DNA from 2 places in the Streptomyces sp. NPDC096324 genome. Region 2 is predicted to be linked to the other one. Evidence: predicted binding sites of a transcription regulator. Region 2 holds the regulator's gene; the other holds the start of a gene.
What was found. Region 2 encodes HspR, which represses chaperone genes until heat shock. Its sites were predicted from a motif close to TTGAGNNNNNNNNNCTCAA; they were not measured.
Positions count from the first base shown of each region.

Region 1 (3,407 bases), on a different contig from region 2:
GCGATGACGACCTTCTCGTCCTCGGTGTAGCCGTCGAGGCGGACCAGCTCCATACGGTCGAGCAGGGCCTCCGGGATGGCCTCCAGGACGTTGGCGGTGGCGAGGAACACCACGTCGGAGAGGTCGAGTTCGACCTCCAGGTAGTGGTCGCGGAAGGTGTGGTTCTGCGCCGGGTCGAGGACTTCGAGCAGCGCCGCCGCCGGGTCGCCCCGGAAGTCGGAGCCGACCTTGTCGATCTCGTCGAGCAGGACCACCGGGTTCATCGACCCGGCCTCCTTGATGGCGCGGACGATCCGGCCGGGCAGCGCGCCCACGTACGTACGGCGGTGTCCGCGGATCTCGGCCTCGTCCCGGACGCCGCCGAGGGCGACGCGGACGAACTTGCGGCCCATGGCGTGCGCGACGGACTCGCCGAGCGAGGTCTTGCCGACGCCGGGCGGGCCGACTAGCGCGAGCACGGCGCCACCGCGCCGGCCGCCGACGACTCCGAGACCGCGCTCGGAACGCCGCTTGCGCACCGCCAGGTACTCGGTGATGCGCTCCTTCACGTCCTCCAGACCGGCGTGCTCGGCGTCGAGCACGGCCTGGGCGCCCCTGATGTCGTACGCGTCCTCGGTCCGTTCGTTCCACGGCAGTTCCAGGACGGTGTCGAGCCAGGTCCGGATCCAGCTTCCCTCGGGCGACTGGTCACTGGAGCGCTCCAGCTTCTCGACCTCCTTGAGGGCGGCCTCGCGGACGCTCTCGGGAAGGTCGGCGACCTCGACACGGGCGCGGTAGTCGTCGGACTCGTCCTCGCCGTCCTCTCCCTTGAGGTCGCGCAGCTCCTTGCGTACGGCTTCGAGCTGGCGGCGCAGCAGGAACTCGCGCTGCTGCTTGTCGACGCCCTCCTGGACGTCCTTGGCGATGGACTCGGCGACGTCCTGCTCGGCGAGGTGCTCGCGGAGGTGCTCGGTGGCGAGCTTGAGCCGGGCCACCGGATCAGCGGTCTCCAGCAGTTCGACCTTCTGCTCCACGGTGAGGAACGGTGAGTAACCGGAATTGTCGGCAAGGGCGGAGACGTCGTCGATCTGCTGCACCCTGTCCACGACCTGCCAGGCGGCGCGCTTGCGCAGCCAGCTCGTCGCCAGGGCCTTGTATTCCTTCACCAGGTCGGTGACCCGGCCGGGCAAGGGGTCGGGCACGGTCTCCTCGACGCGGGTGCCCTCGACCCACAGCGCGGCACCGGGACCGGTGGTCCCCGCGCCCACCCTCACGCGCCCACGCCCTCGGATCAGCGCTCCCGGGTCGCCGTCGGCCAGCCGGCCGACCTGCTCGACCGTGCCGAGCACGCCGGTGCTCGCGTAGGTCCCGTCGATGCGTGGCACCAGGAGTACCTGAGGCTTTCCCGGCGTTGAACGGGCGGCGGCCTGAGCGGCCTCCACCGCGGCACGCACGTCGGTGTCGTTCAGATCCAGCGGCACCACCATTCCGGGCAGCACGACCTCGTCATCGAGCGGCAGCACGGGCAGGGTGAGTGATGTGGACGTCGAAGCCATGATCTCCCCTTCGGCAGTCAAGTTGAGTTATGTCGACTCAATGCACGGGGCCCACGCAATGTTCCCCGGGGGGCGTTCGCTGTGAGCGATCAGCTTCGGGCCGCTGATCCGCGGGCCGGCGTCCGGGCCTCGTGGCCGTCGCGGACGTCGTCCGGGATGCGGGGTGGCCGTCCGGCTCGGATCGTGGAGTCATGAACCATCACCTCGCCCAGAGCAAGCTCGAGATCGACACCCGGCTCGTCACGACCGGTGCCGTGCTGACCGCCGCCGGTGCCCTGGTGGCGTGCACCGGAATGGTCATCGCGGCCGCCGCCGTGTTCAGCGCGGGCCGGCGCATGATCCGCGCCATGGATGTGCCTCCGTCGCAGGTGGCGGCCATCAAGTGGCGGCAGGCCAAGGAGGCCTCCCTGGCGGGCATGCAGGCATGGCAGTCCGCGACCGACGCCCGGAACGGGGCGCCCATCCGCTAGCCGGCGCTCCCCCGGCCCCCCTCGGCCCTCGCTCCGATGGCTCAACGGGTCGCTTCTTGTCCGCTCCAGTGCTCCGGGGCGGGGAAGCGACCCATGAGCCGGTCGGAGCGGGGCCCGGCCGAGGCGCGACCCGGTCGAGGCGTGGCCCGGTCGAGAGGCGCGTCAATCTCGTGCGGCCCGCCGTCACCCGGGGCCGGGGAGCCGTTCCCCGCGATTCCCGCGACCCGTACAGGTGAAAATGCCAGGATGGCGGCCATGACCGCCTCGTACGAGAGTCCCGAAGTCATCGACCGACGCCAGGGCCCGTACGGCGAGGTCGTACTTCGGCGCCACGGCGGCCTCCTTCAGATCATCGCCAACGGATGCTTCCTGATGGACACCTCCGACGGGCGTTCCGAGCGACTTCTCATGGACGCGGCGTACGACGCGCTGGACGGGCGCCCGGAGCCGAGCGTGCTGATCGGCGGCCTCGGCGTCGGGTTCTCGCTGACGCACGCCGCGGCCGGTGACCGCTGGGGGCGCATCACCGTTGTCGAGCGCGAACGAGCGATCATCGACTGGCACCGGGACGGCCCCCTCGCCGCGCTCTCCGCCGGGGCGCTCGCCGACCCGCGAACCGACATCGTCGAGAGAGACCTCGTCGACTACGTCAATGAGATCTCCGACACGTTCGACGCCCTGTGCCTCGACATCGACAACGGGCCGGACTGGACGGTCACCGACGGCAACGCGGGCCTATACGGGGCGTCCGGACTGGCAAGCTGCGCAAGGGCGTTGAGGCCCGGCGGCGTCCTCGCCGTGTGGTCCGCGCAGCCCTCTCCGGAATTTGAAGGAACCTTGCGGAATGCCGGATTCCGACGGGTCCGTACCGAAGTGGTCCCCGTTGCCCGGGGCGTTCCCGACGTGGTGCATCTCGCGGTGAGGCCTGGATAGCCGAGCCGCACCCACTGCCCGTACCCTGCTTGCCTGACGCGGATCATTCAAGCGTCAAGCGCAGTCATGGGATCACCCCACGGATTCCGGAACGCACACTTCAGGGGCGGGCGATGGAGCAGACACACACCTCCCAGAACGGCACGGCGGCGACTCCCGGCGCCCAACGCCGGGTATTGGTCGTCGAGGACGATCCGACGATCGTCGACGCCATCGCGGCCCGCCTGCGAGCCGAGGGATTCCTCGTGCAAACCGCGGGCGACGGCCCGGCCGCCGTCGACACCGCCGAGGCATGGCAGCCCGATCTGCTGATCCTCGACATCATGCTGCCCGGCTTCGACGGTCTGGAGGTCTGCCGTCGCGTGCAGGCCGCCCGCCCGGTGCCGGTGCTGATGCTCACCGCGCGCGACGACGAGACCGACATGCTGGTCGGGCTCGGGGTCGGCGCCGACGACTACATGACCAAGCC
Region 1 is NZ_JBIWFK010000005.1:658,336-661,742, reverse strand. It holds gene lon (endopeptidase La) at 1-1,535, opposite strand, end outside; gene ACIQ7M_RS17040 (hypothetical protein) at 1,727-2,005, shown strand; gene ACIQ7M_RS17035 (spermidine synthase) at 2,261-2,938, shown strand; gene ACIQ7M_RS17030 (response regulator transcription factor) at 3,052-3,407, shown strand, end outside.
Region 1: lon (endopeptidase La) is a predicted target of HspR. The motif match lies at 1,558-1,576, and genes of this name have one in related genera.

Region 2 (3,407 bases):
CAGGGAGGTCGCCGTGGCGAGCCTCCTGACCGAGCTCCTGCCCGTGCTCGACGACATCGGCCGCGCGCGGGACCACGGCGAGCTCGTCGGCGGATTCAAGTCCGTCGCCGAATCGCTGGAGACCGTCGCGGCGAAGATGGGGCTCCAGCAGTTCGGCAAGGAGGGCGAGCCCTTCGACCCGACGATCCACGAGGCCCTGATGCACTCGTACGCGCCGGACGTCACGGAGACGACGTGCGTGGCGATTCTGCAGCCGGGGTATCGCTTCGGCGAACGCACCATCCGCCCCGCGCGGGTGGCCGTCGCCGAGCCGCAGCCCGGGGCGCAGGCGGTCAAGGCCGAGGACTCGGCCGAGGCGGCGGACGACAAGGAGAGCGGTGGCCCGGACGAGGGCTGAGCTTGAACGGACGAGGAAGGAGGGACGTCGGGGATGAGCACCAAGGACTTCATCGAGAAGGACTTCTACAAGGTCCTCGGCGTCCCCAAGGACGCCACCGAGGCCGAGATCAAGAAGGCGTACCGGAAGCTCGCCCGCGAGTTCCACCCGGACGCCAACAAGGGCAACGCCAAGGCCGAGGAGCGCTTCAAGGAGATCTCCGAGGCGAACGACGTGCTCGGCGACCCCAAGAAGCGCAAGGACTACGACGAGGCACGCGCCCTCTTCGGCAACGGCGGCTTCCGTCCGGGTCCCGGCGCGGGCGGCGGCAACTTCAACTTCGACCTGGGTGACCTCTTCGGAGGCGGCGCCCAGGGCCAGGGAGCGGGAGGGGCCGGCGGCTTCGGCGGCGGCATAGGTGACGTCTTCGGGGGCCTGTTCAACCGCGGCGGTGCCCCCACGGGCACGCGTACGCAGCCCAGGCGCGGCCAGGACATCGACACCGAGGTCACTCTCTCCTTCACGGAGGCGGTGGACGGCGCGACCGTTCCGCTGCGCATGACCTCGCAGGCGGCCTGCAAGGCCTGTTCGGGCACCGGCGACAAGAACGGCACACCGCGCGTGTGCCCGACCTGTGTCGGCACCGGGCAGGTGGCGCGGGGCTCCGGGGGCGGTTTCTCGCTCACGGACCCCTGCCCCGACTGCAAGGGGCGCGGCCTCATCGCCGAGCACCCCTGCATGGAGTGCGCGGGCAGCGGGCGGGCCAAGTCGTCCCGCACGATGCAGGTCCGGATCCCCGCGGGCGTCAGCGACAACCAGCGGATCCGGCTGCGGGGCAAGGGCGCGCCGGGCGAGCGGGGAGGTCCGGGCGGCGACCTGTACGTCACCGTCCATGTGGACGCCCACCCGGTCTTCGGCCGCAAGGACGACAACCTCACCGTCACCGTGCCCGTCACCTTCGCGGAGGCGGCGCTGGGCGGCGAGGTGAAGGTGCCGACGCTGGGCGGCCCGCCGGTGACGCTGAAGCTGCCGCCGGGCACGCCCAACGGACGGACCATGCGCGCCCGGGGCAGGGGCGCGGTCCGCAAGGACGGCACGCGCGGCGACCTCCTGGTCACCGTCGAGGTGACGGTCCCCCAGGACCTGTCCGGCAAGGCTCGTGACGCGCTGGAGGCGTATCGCGAGGCGACCGCGGGTGAGGATCCGCGGGCGGAGCTGTTCCAGGCCGCGAAGGGAGCATGACGGAGCTATGGACACGACCGGTCGTCGACGCAACCCCTATGAACTGACCGAGGAAACCCCGGTCTACGTCATCTCGGTGGCCGCCCAGCTCTCCGGGCTGCACCCGCAGACCCTGCGTCAGTACGACCGGCTCGGTCTGGTCTCTCCCGACCGCACCGCCGGCCGGGGCCGGCGTTACTCGGCCCGTGACATCGAACTGCTGCGCACCGTGCAGCAGTTGTCGCAGGACGAGGGCATCAACCTCGCCGGCATCAAGCGCATCATCGAGCTGGAGAACCAGGTGGCCGCGCTCCAGTCCCGTGTGGCGGAGCTGGAGTCGGCCCTGGACGGAGCGGCGGTCGCCATGCAGCAGCGTGAGGCCGCCGTGCACGCCTCCTACCGGCGTGACCTGGTCCCGTACCAGGAGGTCCAGCAGACGAGCGCCCTGGTGGTGTGGCGCCCCAAGCGGACGTCCGAGTAGTTCCCACGCTCACCCGAAGGGGCCCGGCGGTTCACCAGAACCGGCGGGCCCCCTTCGCGTGCCGTCGGGCGTTCAGCGGTTGACCATGACCTCGACGGAGGCGGCGTGCTCGCCCGTCCGGCCGTAGGCGTCCACGGCGCGGACGGAGACCGTGCAGGGGCCCGTGTACTGCGGGGTCCAGGAGAGGGTGTCCGACGCGGAGAACAGGGTGCCGCTGGAGCCGCAGGCGCCGGAGACGTCCCACGAGTACCCCTTCAGCAGCCTTGCCTCGTCACCGGTCCCGGGCCGGACCCCGACGCTGATCGGGAAGCGGGTTCCGCCTTCGGAGACCACCGTCAGCCGAGGCGCGGCGGGTCCGGTGGCGGTGGCCGGCGTCAGACGGTCGACGGTGGTCCGTGCCGAGGGACTCGACTCGGCTCCTCCGCCGTCGACCGAGGCGACGTAGTAGTACGCGGTGCCCTTCGGGGCGGCGGTGTCGTCGTAGGAGACGGCGGTCGCCCCGGCGCCGCCCACCAGGATCCAGGCGCCCTGCGCGGACGTACGGCGGTAGACGTGGAATCCGGTGACCGTCGCGTCGGGGTCCTGTGCCGGGGTCCAGGAGACGCGGGTGGACGCGTCGGCGGGTGTGCCCAGGACCGACGTCGGCACGGGGGCCGTGGAGTCCTCCGGGCGCACGAGCGTCACGCCGTCGGAGACGGGGGAGATGTTCCCGGCGCCGTCGACGGCCTGGACGGTGTACCGGTAGCCGGTCCCCGCCTCGGCGACCGGGTCCGTGTACGAGGTCCCGAACACGGGCTCGGGCCCGTCGGGGTCGTTCCGCCCGGGCGGCGCGGCCCACACCTCGTAGTGGTCGACGTCCGCGGAGGAGGCCTGCCAGGTCAGGGCGTTGCCCGCGGTGGTGCCCTGGCCCGCCAGGCCGGTGACGCGCGCCGGCGCCGTCCGGTCGGTGGTGGTCACCGGGCGGTCCGTGGTGCCCGTGGACTCGTTGCCCGCCTTGTCGTGGGCGCGCACCTCGTAGTAGTAGGTGGCGCCGGTCGCCGGGAGGGAGGTGTCGGTGTACGAGGTGGCGGTCGTCGTGGTCCGCAGCGTCCACGCGCTGCCGCCCCCGAGGCGGCGGTAGACGCGGTAGCCGGCGAGGTCCATCTCCTGGTTCCTGGACCAGGAGACCTTGGCCCGGCCGGTCGCGGTGTCGTAGGACGCCGCGGAACCCGTGGGGACGAGTGGCTTGATTTTGTCGGTACTGGCGGAAGTGACGGGTTTGTAGGCGAAAGTGATGTTCGCCTTGCCTGTCCAGTTGACGAAATCGACGCGCAGTGTGTGCTTTCCAGA
Region 2 is NZ_JBIWFK010000022.1:90,717-94,123, reverse strand. It holds gene grpE (nucleotide exchange factor GrpE) at 1-397, shown strand, start outside; gene dnaJ (molecular chaperone DnaJ) at 431-1,618, shown strand; gene ACIQ7M_RS37965 (heat shock protein transcriptional repressor HspR) at 1,626-2,078, shown strand; gene ACIQ7M_RS37960 (fibronectin type III domain-containing protein) at 2,151-3,407, opposite strand, start outside.